2 regions of the Alteromonas sp. AWM4_230 genome follow, and region 2 is predicted to be linked to the other one. Evidence: predicted binding sites of a transcription regulator. Region 2 holds the regulator's gene; the other holds the start of a gene.

Region 1 (8,268 bases), 2.9 Mb from region 2:
TTTGTTGGCGAAATAATGGGGTATACCAATCCGCATAGATAATCACCCACTCAGAAGGCGCTGGCAAGTTTCCTAGCGAAGCGTGGGAATGCAGGAATGGCTGTTCCCTTTCAAATTCCCAGAATGAAGCTAGGAAGCTTGCCAGACCTTCCCGAAGGGCGAGTTTAAAATGTCCGTACTCTTTGTTGTGTCACCTTGATGTAGAACCACTATACCTGCGGTAACACGCCGCGATTACGAACATTTTAACTCTCGCTGAGTGGGTAATTAGCTATGCGGACTGGTATTGATTTAAAGCTCATAGCTACTCCTTTGATTGATGCAATTGATACTTCTTTAGCGCTTTTCCCAAATAAGCATATGGTTGTTGGCGGGCATATCGATAATATCTTGCAAGCTTAACTCGCCTGCCCAAGCGGTAAGCTCATTGATATCGCGGTAACCACCATAGCCGCGCGCTAAGAGCGAAGCGTGGAAGGCTTGGTTACTTTCAGAGGTAAATTTACCGCTGTGTGTAAAAGGGCCATACTGACAAAATATGCCCCCTTTAGGTAAGTGCAACGCTACTGATTCCATTAGTAGCTTTGCCTCTTCTTTCTGCATGATATGTGCGGTGTTTGCCGTAAAAACGCCGTCTACGTCGAGGTTGGGAAATTCATCTTGTCCCACAATGAATGCAACAGGGGGCTTCACATTACCCACATTTGCATCACTCAGCCAAGCGGCAATACCCTCGTGGTAGTGAGGTTGATCGCTTGTGTGCCAAATAAGATGGGGCAAGTGTTCAGCCAAAAATACGGCGTGTTGCCCCGTACCGCTTCCTATCTCTAAAACTTGTCGGCAGTTAGCAAATGTACGTTCAAGCACGCTCAAAATAGCGCGCTTGTTGTTTTCACAGGCCTGACTAAAAGGCTTTTCGATTTGCATATACCTTCCCTGCCTTATTAGTATTAATCACTTAGGTTAGGCCCTAACCACTTTTCAGCTTCTTCTAGCGTCCAGCCTTTACGTGTGGCGTAATCTTCTACCTGGTCGGCTTGAATTTTAGCAACAGCAAAATATTTCGAATCAGGGTGAGCAAAATACCATCCGGATACCGAAGCTCCCGGCCACATAGCATAGCTTTCGGTTAGCTTCATACCTGTGTGCTGCTCTGCTGATAGCAGATCCCAAATGAGCTGCTTTTCAGTGTGTTCTGGACACGCCGCATAACCTGGTGCCGGTCGAATACCCTGATACTTTTCGCGTATCAACTCTTCATTGCTTAGAGATTCGTCTGCGGCGTAGCCCCAGTAGTGCTTACGTACTTGTTCGTGTAGATATTCTGCAAACGCTTCGGCTAATCTGTCTGCCACCGCTTTAACCATAATACCGTTGTAGTCATCGCCTGCTTGAATATAGCTATCAGCAAGCTCGTCTTCCCCTATACCACCAGTAACGGCAAAAGCGCCCACATAGTCGTTTATGCCGCTCGATTTTTCAGCCACAAAATCTGCTAAACAATAGTTAGCGAATTTGTCTTTTAGCGTTTGCTGACGCAAGTGATGGGCAACGCCCTGAACCTCACTTCTAGATTCATCGGTATAAATCTCAACATCGTCATCAACGCGGTTAGCAGGAAACAAGCCGATAACGCCTTTCGCCTGAAGACTGTTCTCTTCGATAACTTTATCTAACATGGCGTTGGCGTCGTTAAACAGTGACTGTGCCTGCTCCCCCACCACCTCATCTTCAAGTATACGCGGGTACTTGCCTGCTAACGACCACGTTAAGAAAAACGGCGTCCAATCAATGTAGTTACGCAGGGTAGCTAAATCGGCGGTTACCGGTGTTACACCTAAGCTCGCAGGTTTTACTGGCAAAGTCTTAAAATCTGGCTTAAAAGCGTTTTCTCTGGCCTGAGTTAACGTCACCGGCTTGCTACGCGGTTTTTTACGGGCGTGCTGTTCACGTACCATATCGTATTCTTTTGCCAGTTCTTCTGCATAAATATCGCGAGACGCTTTGTTTAAAAGACGCTGGCACACGCCTACAGCTCTACTTGCATTTGGAACATAAGCTACAGGCGCATGGTAATTTTGCTCAATTTTTACTGCGGTATGCGCTTTTGATGTAGTTGCACCGCCAATAAGAAGCGGAATATCAAAGCCTTGACGCTCCATTTCTTTAGCAACGTGAACCATCTCATCTAGAGAAGGTGTAATAAGGCCCGACAGACCTATCATATCAACGTTTTCATCTTTAGCGGTTTGTAAAATTGTTGCCGCTGGAACCATCACGCCAAGATCAATCACTTCAAAGTTATTACACTGAAGTACCACGCCTACGATATTTTTACCAATATCGTGAACATCACCTTTTACCGTAGCGAGAAGAATTTTACCGTTGCTTTTAGCATCGTCTGACTTTTCTTCTTCAATGTATGGCTGTAAGTGGGCTACCGCTTTTTTCATAACGCGAGCCGACTTTACCACCTGCGGAAGGAACATTTTACCTTCACCGAACAAATCCCCTACCACGTTCATGCCATCCATTAATGGCCCTTCGATAACGTGTAACGGACGCTCAGCTTGCTGACGCGCTTCTTCGGTGTCTTCAATAATATAATCGGTGATGCCTTTAACAAGCGCATGCTCTAAGCGTTTATTCACTTCTTGCTCGCGCCAGCTTAAATCTTCTTTCGCGGCAGCCTTACCATCACCTTGATAATTAGGGGCAATATCAAGCAAGCGCTCTGTGGCATCACTTCTGCGATTTAGAATCACGTCTTCAACCGCATCTCGAAGTTCAGCGGGAATTTCGTCATATACCTCTAGCTGACCGGCATTAACGATTGCCATATCCATACCGGCGCGAATTGCGTGGTACAGAAACACCGAGTGCATAGCCTCACGCACTGGGTTGTTGCCCCTGAACGAGAAAGAGATGTTAGAAAGGCCACCAGAAATATGGGAATACGGACAGGTTTTACGTATCTCACGGGTAGCTTCAATAAAATCAACCGCGTAGTTATCGTGCTCTTCAATACCCGTCGCTACTGCGAAGATGTTAGGGTCAAAAATAATATCTTCAGGTGGAAAGCCGACTTCTTCTGTCAGCAGCTTGTAGCTACGCTGACAAATCTCAACTTTGCGGGCTTGTGTATCGGCCTGGCCGGTCTCGTCAAACGCCATCACTACGGTTGCAGCACCATAGCGCTTTATTAGCTTGGCTTGGTTTAAGAAGATCTCTTCCCCTTCTTTTAAGCTAATCGAGTTAACAATCGCTTTGCCCTGCACACACTTAAGCCCGGCTTCGATAATCTCCCATTTAGACGAGTCGATCATAATGGGAACCCGGCTAATATCTGGCTCAGAGGCAATCAGGTTTAAAAAGGTGATCATGGCCTGCTTTGAATCAAGCATGGCCTCATCCATATTAATGTCGATGATTTGAGCACCGTTTTCTACCTGCTGTCTTGCGACATCAAGTGCGGTTTCATAATCACCTTCAAGAATAAGACGTTTAAAGCGAGCAGAACCTGTAACGTTAGTGCGCTCACCGATATTAATAAATGTTGAAAATTCTGCGCTCATAATGCCCTCCTAGTGTACAAACGGCTCTAGGCCTGACAAACGCATTTTAGGTTTAAATTCGGGAATCTTGCGTGGCGCGAGACCTTCAACCGCACTGGCTATATCGCGAATGTGCTCTGGGGTACTGCCACAACAGCCCCCTACAATATTCACTAGCCCCGATTGCGCCCATTCTTTGATATGTTCGGCCATCTCTGGACCTTCCATATCGTATTCACCAAATTCGTTAGGTAAGCCTGCATTAGGGTGTGCGGATATAAAGCACTCACTAACATTGGCTACTTCATCTACGTATTGACGCAATAGGTCTGGACCAAGTGCGCAATTTAAGCCGAAAGAAAACGGGCTAATATGTCGCATTGAGTAATAAAATGCTTCCGCGGTTTGCCCCGAAAGCGTACGTCCTGAAGCGTCGGTGATAGTACCTGATACCATCACAGGTAACGACTTTCCGAGCTTTTCAAACACCGACTCTACGGCAAACGCTGCCGCTTTCGCGTTTAATGTATCGAAAATAGTTTCAAGCATGATTAAATCAGCACCGCCTTCAATAAGGGCTTCGGTAGATTCGCTATACGCCTCCACTAGTTCGTCAAACGTGACGTTGCGCTTACCTGGGTCATTGACATCAGGTGAGATTGAAGCGGTGCGGTTTGTTGGACCTAGTACACCGGCAACGAAACGGGGCTTCTCGGGGGTTTTAGCTGTGAATTCATCGGCAGCTTTACGCGCTAATTTAGCCGCGGCTAAATTGATATCGCGTGATTGAGCCTGCATATCATAATCGGCCATAGCGATAGTCGTGGCGTTAAACGTATTGGTTTCTATAATATCTGCGCCAGCTTCAAAATAATCACAGTGAATCTGATAAATAATGTCTGGCTGGGTAAGTACTAATAGGTCGTTATTACCCTTTACGTCGCAGTGCCAGTCTGCAAACTGTGTCCCGCGGTAATCTTCTTCTTCCAACTTGTGGCGCTGGATCATGGTGCCCATGGCGCCGTCTAATATAAGAATGCGTTTTTTAGCGGCTTCTGTAAGCGTTGCCTGCGCGCTAGAAATTTGTCTTTGGCTCACGTGCTACCTCTTTGGCTGTGACTTTTCAGCAAGCTGACTTAAATCGTAAGGCGTGGTCTGATAAACATAATAATTCAGCCAGTTTGTAAACAATAGGCTGCCGTGCGAGCGCCACTGTACTATAGGAGACTTGGCTGGATCATCCCCTTCAAAATAGTTTTTCGGCATTGCTGGAGTTTGACCCGCGGCAATGTCCCGTAAGTATTCGTCTTTAAGCGTATCAGGGTCATATTCTGGATGGCCTGTTACAAACACCATTCGCTTGTCTTCAGATGCCACAATATACGCACCTACATCATCAGATTCTGCCACAACACTCAGCCCATCAACACTGTTATACAGCGAAGTATCGATATGCCCATAACGAGAATGGGGAGCGTGAAACGTAGGGTCAAAACCTCTTAGCAGTTCATTGTTAGGGTCGTTCACTTTATGTTGAAAAACACCAGAAAACTTTTCGTCTCTGATCTCTCGGGTTATGCCATAGAAGTGATACATAGCCGCATGGGCAGCCCAACACAGGTATAAAGTAGAGTTAACGTGTCGCTGTGCCCACTCCAATATGGTGGTCATGGTGTCCCAATACTTCACTTCCTCATAGTCGATAAGCGCTAGAGGCGCACCAGTAACAATAAGGCCGTCGTATTTCTTATTCGCGACTGCTGAAAAGTCGTGATAGAAAGCATCCATGTGTGACTGGGGAGTATTTTTGGGTGCTTGATTATCAATGCGAATCAAGTCTACGTTTATTTGCAGCGGCGTATTCGATAACAGGCGAAGTAACTGTACTTCTGTTTCTATCTTGTTCGGCATCAAATTAAGAATGCCGACTTCAAGAGGACGAATATCCTGATTGGCAGCCCTGTCCATGTCCATGGTAAAAATATTTTCACCTAGTAGTACATTCTGCGCGGGTAACTGCTCAGGAATACGAATTGGCATAGAGGGCTCCAGTGATAAATTACAATACCTGTATTGTGTCTATAACTGGCAATATGTCAACATCTTTACGTCTAGACGTCTAAACGTTTCTTTTAAAGGCGAGCCTATCGATACAAACAACTAGCCGTTTTGCTTATGCACCATAACTAACATCTCAGCTTCAGCGCGAGGAATGTCACAGGCCTCAATAATTTCGTCGATGCTGGCACCTTGCTTAACTAAGTCTGCAGCACGTTGATATAGGCGTAGGGAAGGATCTTGAAGTTTGAGCTCTCGAAGCTGATTTTCAATATCAGTTTGTTTTTCGTCTAGCTCTTGAATGTGGCGAGTAATGACCAATGTGCGTGCTTGCGCCTCGGTTTGTTGGTTATTTGCATCTTTAGCGAGCGCTTCTGCTCGCGCAATTGCAGAAGCACTATTTTGTTCACTATCGCTTAAAGCTGTACGTAACTGCTTAACGTGCGAATATAGAATGCTTACCGTAACAGCAAGCACAACGATAAAGCCGCACAAAATAAGTTCAATTAAGGTAGGTGCAGCAAGCTGCCATTCCATGGACATAACCCTTGGGGAAATGGAGGCGACATAGACAATACATGCCGCCTAATCATTATTTAGATATTGCTAAGCTCATCCCACTCTTCGTCGCTGAGCAATTTATTTAAATCAACAAGAATAAGCAGTTCGCCATCACGATTGCTAACCCCTTGGATAAATTTAGCGCTTTCTTCAGTACCAACGTTAGGGGCGCTGTCGATTTCTGAAGATTTTAAGTACACCACTTCTGCGACACTATCCACTAAGATACCGACAACCTGTTCGTCCGACTCTATGATCACTATACGAGTGTTGTCTGTGATTTCCGTTGGTGGTAGCCCAAAACGCGCACGGGTATCAATGACGGTTACCACGTTACCACGCAAGTTAATAATACCAAGCACATAATCAGGCGCACCGGGTACAGGGGCTATTTCGGTATAACGCAGTACTTCTTGTACTTGCATTACGTTAATACCGTACGTTTCTTCACCTAAGCGATACGTCACCCATTGAAGGACTTCATCGTTACTGTCGCTAGCGTTATTATTCATTCTTTCATCGCTCATGAACCTGGCTCCCAATACTATGGCGTCTGGTCGTTACTGCCTAAGCCTTTGTTAAGCATAGATATTAATTCTTCAACGTCAATTAACGCACACATTTTTTCTTTAACCATCCCTGCTAACCAGGGACGTTTACCTGTGGACTCGCGCCATTTTACGTCATCGGTAGTCAAATTGACCGTGTTTACAAGCTTTTCGCTTGCTAGTCCCCACGCACTCTCTCCTAACATTATAAGATATCGGTAGTTGAGCGATTGTGCGAGATTTTCGTCGTATTTTTCTGGCATTACCCATTTTGCAGAGTCAACAACACTTAGTTTAGACTCTCTGTGCAACATTACACCCATAAACCAGTCAGGTTTTCCAAATAAAGGGCCTATTTTTTCAATTTGATGGATTCCCCCTAGCGAAGTTAAGGGAACCGCAAGCGTTAGCCCTGCAACCTCAAAGAATAGCGCCTGAAAGCGGAAACCGAGAGTATCCTTTAGTGGAGTTTTTAAACTCTTAGGAGTACTAACCTCACTTTCTTTTTCTGCCTGAACAGGTACGTCAACGTATGACTGCTGCTTTTCGCTATCAATTGTCTTTAAATTTTGACTTTCAATTAACGAAGAAACCTCTTCAGCTAACACTTCTTCTTTGTCGACGTGCGCTTCGCTATCGCTAGCCGTTGAGACAAGGGCTGACTCAGCCATCTGCTGAGAGGCCTGCTCAAGCAATTTTGCCGTGCGCGCAGTCACATCTTCCGGAGTTTCGGGCTCTTTCAGAAGACTGTCTAGGTATGCCTCCATCACTTCTTCACGGGCAAATGGCGATTGCTTGCTCATGGTCTTGTTATTTCTCCAATACGGCTAACAGTTTATTGTAGGCATTTACACCTCTTGTCTTTGGATACGCAGCAGAGATAGGAAGCTGCACCAAACTCGCATCCCTAAAATGAGTATCCACCGGGATAACACCTTCCCACACACGTTCACCGTAATCACTCATTAAGCGCTTTCTCGATGCTAATGCGGCGTTTGTTCGTTTATCGAACAAAGTAGGAATGATCAGAGTATCAAAAGACTTATTTAATGAACGCCCCATTATTTCCATAGTGCGTATCATTCTATCTAAGCCTTTAAGCGCCAAATATTCTGTCTGAGTCGGAACAATAACCTTATCGCATGCCGCTAAGGCATTAACCATTAACACGCCCAATACAGGCGGGCAGTCGATGATAGCAAAGTCGAACTCATCGGCTATTTTAGCAAGTGCTTTTTTTAGCACTAAGCCCATCCCCTGCTCGCTTCCCATGGTTCGGTCTAACGTCGCCAATGCCATGGTTGCGGGTAGCACATATAAATTGTCGAGTTTTGTAGGACTGAGACAGTCCATAACATTATCGGCAGTAATCTCGTTAGACTTAATAAAAATGTCGTAAACAGAATGGCTTGTCGCTTCTGCATCAATACCAAAATAGTAACTAAGCGATGCGTGGGGATCGGTATCTATCATGAGCACTCGCTTGCCCTTTTGAGCTAGCAAGCCGCCAAGGCTTACGGTTGTGGTAGTTTTACCTACCCCGCCTT
Region 2 (8,268 bases):
TCTCCTGGCGATACCCTCTGGCAGATAAACAGCGTGATCTTTTGATGGGAGACCTTACGGTATCAATAGTTCAATTCATATTGCAGCAAATGGTAACTGGCGTAGGCGTCAGTGGCAAAAGGTTAATGCAATCTTTATACAACAAAGGCGCATGAATGCGCCTTTAGTCATCTAACTGTATAACTTTGTTAACGCTATACGAAATCAGTCGCCGGAGCGTACACCTAGCATGTGGCAGATAGCATAGCTTAACTCACTGCGATTTAAGGTATAAAAGTGGAAGTGCTTCACCCCTTCTTTTGCAAGAACTTTCACTTGGTCCATGGCAATGTTAGCGCCTATTAGGTTACGAGTGGCTTGATCATCTGCATCAAGACCGTCGAACATTTTATGTAACCAGCCCGGAACGTGCACGTCTGTAAAGCCAGCAAATCTTACTAACGTTTGGTAGTTAGTCACAGGTAAAATGCCTGGAACTATGTCTAAGTCTACACCTGCGGCGGCTGCACGGTCTCTAAATCGCAGGTAAACACTGGTGTCGAAAAAAAACTGGGTTATCGCTTCGGAAGCGCCAGCTTCTGCTTTGCGTTTAAGGTTTAGCAAGTCGAACTGCGCATTTGGCGCTTCAGGGTGTTTTTCCGGGTAGGCGGCAACTGAAATGTCAAAATCGGCAACGTCTTTTAGTAAGGCAACTAAGTCAGAGGCATACATCTCTGTTTTGTCTACCCCTTTGGGCAGGTCGCCACGTAGGGCGACAATACGGCGAATACCAGAATCCCAGTAGTCTTTTGCAATTTGTGTAAGCTCATCGCGACTAGCGTCAACACAGGTTAAGTGAGGAACTGCCGCCACACCAGTTTGCTGTTGAATCCGTTTTACCACATCGTGGGTTCTGTCACGCTCACCGCTATTGGCGCCGTAAGTAACTGACATGTAGCTGGGCTTTAACGGTGCTAGGCGCTCAACCGACTTCCACAGGGTTTGCTCCATGGCTTCCGTTTTAGGCGGAAAGAATTCAAAAGATACATCAATATCACGCAGTTCCGACAGGGACTGGTTTAATGCATCGATACCTTGTGCGTAAGAAACCATGGTTTATACTCTCAAAAATGTTATCTTATAGACGTTTAGACGTCTAAATTAAAGAATATATGTCTAGACGTCAAGAAGTTTACACTGCTCAATTGACCTTTTCGTGAACTTGTTTAGAATTTCTCTTCATAATATAAAAAGAGTAGACCGAGTTAGTACAATGGCGGAATGGAACGGTAAATATATTCACCCCTACGCAGAGCATGGGAAAAAGAGCGAACAGGTAAAGAAAGTCACTGTCTCTATACCTATTAACGTGCTTAAAGCACTTACTGATGAGCGTACCCGCCGCCAAATCAATAATTTGCGTCACGCCACTAATTCGGAACTGTTGTGCGAAGCTTTTTTACACGCGTTTACCGGGCAACCTTTGCCTAACGACGATGACCTGCGTAAAGACAATCCTAATCGCGTGCCGGCTGAAGCTAGGCGCATTATGGAAGAAATGGGCATTGATCCAAGCTTCGAAAATGATGTGTCTGAAGACGACTGATATCTAGCATTAAAGAGAAACGGCGCTGTGTTGTAAGGCTTTGCTAGTTGATAGCCTACAACACAGCGCCGTTTTTTATGTACTTGTATTCTTTAAGCGCACTTTTTAGCAAATATTGGTTGAGCGTTAACCCAAACATTTTAAGCCTTGTGCGCCAGAACTTTATTCTTCTGGGCTTTCAGGTACTCGTGCAACACCAGACTCAATAGCCGCCTTAGATACGGCGGTAGCTATACGCTCGCACAGACGTGGGTCCATAGGTTTAGGAATAATATACTCCTTACCAAATGTCAGACTATCGCTTTTACTCGCTGCCAATACTTCCTGTGGTACAGGTTCTTTCGTAATAGCACGAAGAGCTTCTACTGCCGCTACTTTCATCTCATCATTAATGGCTGTAGCGCGAACATCTAAAGCACCGCGGAAAATAAACGGAAAGCACAGCACATTGTTTACCTGATTAGGATAGTCTGAGCGGCCAGTAGCCATAATCAGGTCTTTACGCACTTCGTGAGCAAGTTCAGGCTTTATCTCAGGATCTGGGTTAGAACATGCAAATACAATTGGGTTTTCAGCCATCAAAGAAAGCGCTTCTGGCGGTAAAACATCAGGGCCTGATACGCCAACAAAGATATCTGCGCCTTCCATTACATCTTCAAGGGTGCGCTTATCAGTATTGTTAGCAAACAGCTTCTTGTGCTCAGTTAAATCTTCACGACGAGTGTGGATAACGCCTTTTCTATCTAACATGTAGATACGCTCACGCTGGGCACCACACTTAATCAGTAGCTCCATACAGGCAACCGCTGCTGCTCCGGCACCCATGCAAACAATTTTAGCGTTCTCTATATTTTTGCCCTGAATTTCTAAAGCGTTAAGCATACCTGCGGCGGTTACAATAGCGGTACCGTGTTGATCATCATGGAATACTGGGATTTTACAGCGCTTAATGAGTTCTTGCTCAATTTCAAAGCACTCCGGCGCTTTGATATCTTCTAGGTTAATACCACCAAACGTATCAGCAATATTGGCTACAGTATTAATGAACTCTTCGGTCGTACGATGCTTTACTTCAATATCAATGGCATCTAGACCAGCAAAGCGTTTAAACAGAAGAGCTTTACCTTCCATTACTGGCTTTGAAGCTAATGGGCCTAAATTACCTAAGCCTAAAATCGCAGTTCCGTTACTGATAACAGCGACCAAGTTACCTTTGCCCGTATACTTGTAAGCGTTATCTGCATCCTCGGCGATTTCTCTCACCGGCTCGGCAACGCCCGGGCTGTAGGCAAGAGCAAGGTCGTCGACGCTATCGGCTGGCTTAGATAGCTCTACGCGAATTTTTCCAGGTGTGGGTTTGGCGTGATAGTCGAGTGCGCGTTGTCTAAAATCTGACATGTAAAAAGGTATCCTTAGATGTAGGGTTCATCGGTATTTTTGTTCACGCTCTGTAGCTATTTTATTATCGTTGTAGTTATAGATAGATAAACATAAGCGCGTTACAACTAACTAATGACAAAAGTTATTATAAATAGTTGTTAGCACTAGTGTGGTACGTTGGAAACTGCAGACCTAGCGTTAACTCTTCCTGATTTCCCTAACATATCGCTGTTGATATAGGTCTAACATTTAGACCTGAATTTATATCCAAAAGCGCCACAAGCCTTAGCAGTTAAGCATTATTCATAAAATTAATGCTCACTATCAAGGTGCCGATCGCAACTCTAACACAGCCAATCACTGTGTACATATCTGATCAGAATTCTCAATTACCAATGTAGGGTAGGCATACTAATTAGACCAGTAAAATAAGTCTATAATTGTCATTCATAAAATCTATTTTGAAGTCTCATTTCATTTTGAAGGTGTATTATAGGCGCGGGTGCTAAGATGGCTAAGATGCTTATCGATTTATATTCGAAAAAACAGTATTGGATAATATTTCACAAAGATAGACCTCTTTATTTTCACTATTGTTTTTCTGATAAAATACGATAAATGGCCTCTCAAACTCGTTTTGAAGACAAAGAATATGACAGAGAAAAAACTAATCGCAGTGCTAACAGATGTGTGTGAAAACGTAAAATCTGACGATAATGGATTCGTATGGCTTACGCATTTAGGACCTTGGAAAGCGCCGAAAGTTATTGCCGTATTTAATACGGAGCAAGAGAAGCAGCAAGCATTGATTAACGGTTGGGATATGGACTTCATAAACCAGGTGAATATAGCCCTAGAATCGATAAAGTCTATTCCAGCTGGAATTTATTTCGACAGTGAGGAAGCGTGTGAAAAACAAAGTAGAGGGGACTGGGATAAACACTTGTCAGGAGTCGAAAAACTTCATTAATTATAATGAGTGTTTTGATCTCAAGTGTAAGCGATATTGATATGATCAATTAGCTTTGATTAGAGGCGCTTGCATAAGTGGAAGCTATTCAATGTTAGTTTACTAACGTGAATAGTTATCTCTGGACAATAAAAAAGCGCCATGAAGGCGCTTTTTTCGAACTCGATATCAGGCTTACTTTTTGCCCAATGCACCGAAACGCTTCTTGAAGCGATCAACACGACCACCAGTATCAACGTTACGTTGCTTACCAGTGTAGAATGGGTGACATGAAGAACATACGTCTAGGTTAATATCTTTACCAAGCGTAGAACGAATCTTCATTACGTTACCACATGAGCAAGTAGCTGTGATTTCTTCGTATTTAGGGTGGATATCTTGTTTCATTGGGTTACCTCAAATAATAAGGCCGTATCGCTATACAACCCGAAGTCGCACACCATACGTTACTTAGTTCAAATGATAAGTCGTTCAAAGAACAACCCATCGCAAAAAGAGCGGCGCATAATATAGGATGGATGTGGCATGATCAAGTGGTTTTTGCCCAATTGTTAAACAAAGCAGCTTGGCAAGAAGGCTACCCAAGAGAGCTAAACAAAAAACATTCCTTTTATGCTTTAACGTAAAGTATGTTTAAATATTTGTCTTTCAAGGCTAGGCCCATTAGCGTCAATAGTAAAATTGTGCGCTATAGCAAAATGTGTAGCTAACTGTTAGCAGCGCAAACTGCTGTAATATATGGGTCTGCAAGTAGCTTCAGTATTATTAGTTTCAATATAAGAAGCTTAGTAAGCGCATTACGCGCTGTAACAGCCATCAAGTAAGGTAGAACGTTCGCAATGGCCTTTATCCAAGTTGCCGTGCCAGTGCCACTGCGCCAACTTTTCACATATACCCACGACAACGCACTCAGTGCGGGTGTAAGAGCGGTTGTGCCTTTTGGCCCCCGCAAACTGGTGGGTGTGGTCGTTGAAACCCTCCAAAAACCTGAAAGTGAAATTGACAACGTCGACAAGTTAAAAGCTATCGAGTCGGTACTTGACGATAGCCCCATTATAGATGATGTGTTGCTGAAAATGGCACAGTGGCTGTGGCAGTATTATCACCATGCGCCGGGTGAAGTACTGCACGCCATGTTGCCTGTTTTATTACGCAAGGGCGAGTCGGCCGCGCCCACACCACAAGACATGTTAATGCTTACCGAAGAAGGTATGCAAACGGCTGCAGACACGTTATCGCGGGCGCCTAAGCAACAAGCTTGCTTTGCTGCACTGGCTGGCGGAGCGTTATTAGCGTCGCAAGCACGAAAACAGTATGGTGCACCTGCGGTCAAAGCGTTGGTCGATAAGTCACTGGCCAGTATAGAAGAAGTCGCACCTGAATTTAAGCCAGGCAGTTGGCTTTCCTCGTTATCGCTTTCTGAAAAGCCAATTCCAGACACTGAACAGTCAGTTGCCATTGCTGCGCTTAATCGTCAGCAAGGCAGCTTCGCGGTAAGTTTGCTTGAAGGGGTTACCGGTAGCGGTAAAACGGAAGTCTATCTTCAGGCCATTGAACCCTTACTGCGTGAAGGTAAACAGGTGCTAATCTTGGTGCCAGAAATTGGGCTTACACCTCAGACGGTGTCTCGTTTTGAGAAGCGCTTTGGCATTGCGGTGGGCGTTTTGCATTCTCAGATTTCTGATAAAGAACGTTTACATGTTTGGCAGCGTGCAAAAGCCGGTGAACTCGGCATTATCATTGGTACTCGTTCGGCTATTTTCACGCCGCTGCATAACCCCGGCATGTTGATTGTGGATGAAGAGCACGACGAGTCGTTTAAGCAGCAGGATGGGCTGCGCTACAACGCTCGTGATTTAGCTGCCATGCGTGCCAAGCAGCATAAGATTCCTCTTTTACTTGGCAGCGCCACGCCCGCGCTTGAAACACTTAATAATGCGTTAAGCGGTCGCTATGCCCATTTGCAATTAACCAAGCGAGCGGGAGGTGCGAAAAGCACCCATCAGCATGTGTTGGACGCGCGCGACCAACCTATTCATTACGGCATTTCACAAGGCCTGCTAACGATAATGCGCCAGCATATTAGTGCGGGGAATCAAGTTTTGGTGTTTGTAAATCGAAGAGGTTATGCGCCAGCGCTGCTGTGCCATCACTGTGGTGAGACCGTAATGTGTAAGCGCTGTGACCGACCTTATACCGTACATAAAGCGCAAAACCGTTTACAGTGTCATCACTGCGGCGGTATGCGTTCAATGCCTTCAAACTGCGAGGCTTGCCATCACAATGAATTAGTTACGGCAGGTACGGGGACCGAGCAAGTGGAGCAAGGGCTAGCAAGCTTATTTCCCGGCGTTAAACAGGTAAGAATAGACAGCGATACTGTGCGGGGTAAAGACAAGCTTCACCAAACCCTTGATGCTATTAATCGCCAAGAGTACCAGCTGCTGGTAGGTACACAGATACTGTCAAAAGGTCACCATTTCCCTCATGTAACATTAGTTGCTGTGCTAGATTGTGATGGTGCCCTTTTTAGTGCCGATTTTAGAGCGCCAGAAAAGCTCGCTCAGCTTGTTACTCAGCTTGCTGGAAGAGCCGGACGCGCCAGCAAACCTGGTGAAATGTGGCTTCAAACCCACAATCCTCATCACCCTTTGCTACAAGATTTAGTGCACAATGGCTATGGGCATTTCGCGCGACACGCTTTAATGGAGCGTAAGGCAGCAGGGTTACCCCCTTTTATTAGCCAGTTTGTTATTCGCGCAGAGGCTACCGATAGCAGTTTGGCTTATCGCTTCCTACAGGAAAGTAAGCAGGTGTTTAATCAACAACACGCCATTGATATAAACGGACCGTTTCCTTGTTTAATTGAAAAGCGGCAAGGCCGGTTTCGGTTTATGCTGGTATGCAGCCATGAAAAGCGTGCGCCGCTTCATAACGCGCTGCGTTTGGCGCTGCCATTTTTACAGGCGTTACCACAGGCTATGAAGGTAAGGTGGTCGATAGATATCGATCCTACCGATTTCAGTTAGCTTGTTGGGTAGCAATACGTTAAAATTTTAACAAGATTGAAGAGGCTGAAACACCAGCCCTTCTAATAGACTTGGTATATGACGTTTTCTTACGCATACAAACAACGATAACAAGTAGGAATATTGCCGACTATGGCTCAACGCGATTATGTCTCTCGTGGACGCTCCCCTCAAAAAAAGAAGCCCGCTGGTAAAGGCAGAAAGCCGGCCACAAATACGCGATCAAACGCACAAGCTAACGCCCCAGTTTCTGGGAAGCTTCCTATCGTGCGTCTTATAGGCATTTTCGCTTTAGTGATTGGCTTCGGTGTATTTTTATGGTCGATAAAAGACAATGTAGAAGACGACGTAGATACTCAAGCTTCACGACCTGTTGCCCCGACAGAAGAGTCTTTACCTGAGCTGCCTGAAGAAGAGTGGGAGTACATTAAGACCCTGCCAGGGTATGAAGTAGAAGTTGAAGTAAGAGAGCAGGAAAAGTCTGACAAACGCTATCTTATGCAGTGCGCCTCATTTAGAACCCGCGCCCAAGCTGAAGAGATGAAAGCTAAAATTGCATTTCAGGGTTTAGAAGCTCTTATCAGACACAGCACCGGCAGCAATGGCGATTGGTTCCGCGTTATTCTTGGCCCATATGAATCTAAGCGCGATGCGGAAAAAGCCAAGCATAGTCTGCGTAAAGTGAACATTGCCACATGCCAAATTTGGTACTGGAATTTGTAGCAGTTCATTGTAGGTGACACTTAATGCGCTGCATAGCGCGTAGCGGAAGTATGTATTTACAAGGAAGTATCAATGGGTTTTGCCATCACCGAACAACCAGATTACGCCGCTTATAGCATAGAAGAGCTTGAAGACGTTCTGGAAAATATCGATAAGCAGGCCTTTCCAGAGCGCTATCAGGCAGCGAAGAACGAGCTCGATTCTAGGCGAGCTACGCTGCCATTTGATGATGATGCGGATAGCGCCCTTCAAGACGATCACATTTCTCGACCCAAATGGTCTGAACTACACCTGATCACACGCATATCGAACATTACCTTTTTGGTACTTATCGGCGCTTTGTTTGTAACGGTTTTCACCAATTTTATCGTGATCAATGCTTGGCTAGACAATTCGAATTGGGCCATTGCTCTTCTCACTGTTGTTTATAGCGCCTTTTATTACCTCACTATTTTCGTTGATAAGCGACACGCACAGTTTGTGACTAAAGATTTGCGTGGGAAAATGACGTTATTTGGTATGCCGCTATTAGCCTTTTTCTTATGTTTTAGTTTTGTTGATGTGGCATTGCCCTACACAAT

Evidence for each region. The regulator MetJ, encoded in region 2, represses methionine synthesis genes. The targets are predictions, from matches to a motif close to TAGACGTCTAGACGTCTA.
Region 1: metA (homoserine O-succinyltransferase MetA) is a predicted target of MetJ. The motif match lies at 5,659-5,676, and genes of this name have one in related genera.

Annotation. Positions count from the first base shown of each region.
Region 1 is NZ_JBSWTB010000001.1:3,814,643-3,822,910, forward strand. Features, by position in the region: gene ppnP (pyrimidine/purine nucleoside phosphorylase) at 1-36, opposite strand, end outside; gene ACXACS_RS16475 (DUF938 domain-containing protein) at 337-927, opposite strand; gene metH (methionine synthase) at 951-3,575, opposite strand; gene ACXACS_RS16485 (homocysteine S-methyltransferase family protein) at 3,585-4,652, opposite strand; gene metA (homoserine O-succinyltransferase MetA) at 4,656-5,594, opposite strand; gene ACXACS_RS16495 (DUF2802 domain-containing protein) at 5,715-6,149, opposite strand; gene ACXACS_RS16500 (chemotaxis protein CheW) at 6,209-6,700, opposite strand; gene ACXACS_RS16505 (chemotaxis protein CheW) at 6,718-7,524, opposite strand; gene ACXACS_RS16510 (ParA family protein) at 7,532-8,268, opposite strand, start outside.
Region 2 is NZ_JBSWTB010000001.1:911,197-919,464, forward strand. Features, by position in the region: gene metF (methylenetetrahydrofolate reductase) at 205-1,092, opposite strand; gene metJ (met regulon transcriptional regulator MetJ) at 1,253-1,585, shown strand; gene ACXACS_RS03940 (malic enzyme-like NAD(P)-binding protein) at 1,748-2,983, opposite strand; gene ACXACS_RS03945 (hypothetical protein) at 3,618-3,935, shown strand; gene rpmE (50S ribosomal protein L31) at 4,110-4,322, opposite strand; gene priA (primosomal protein N') at 4,775-6,964, shown strand; gene ACXACS_RS03960 (SPOR domain-containing protein) at 7,097-7,687, shown strand; gene ACXACS_RS03965 (hypothetical protein) at 7,760-8,268, shown strand, end outside.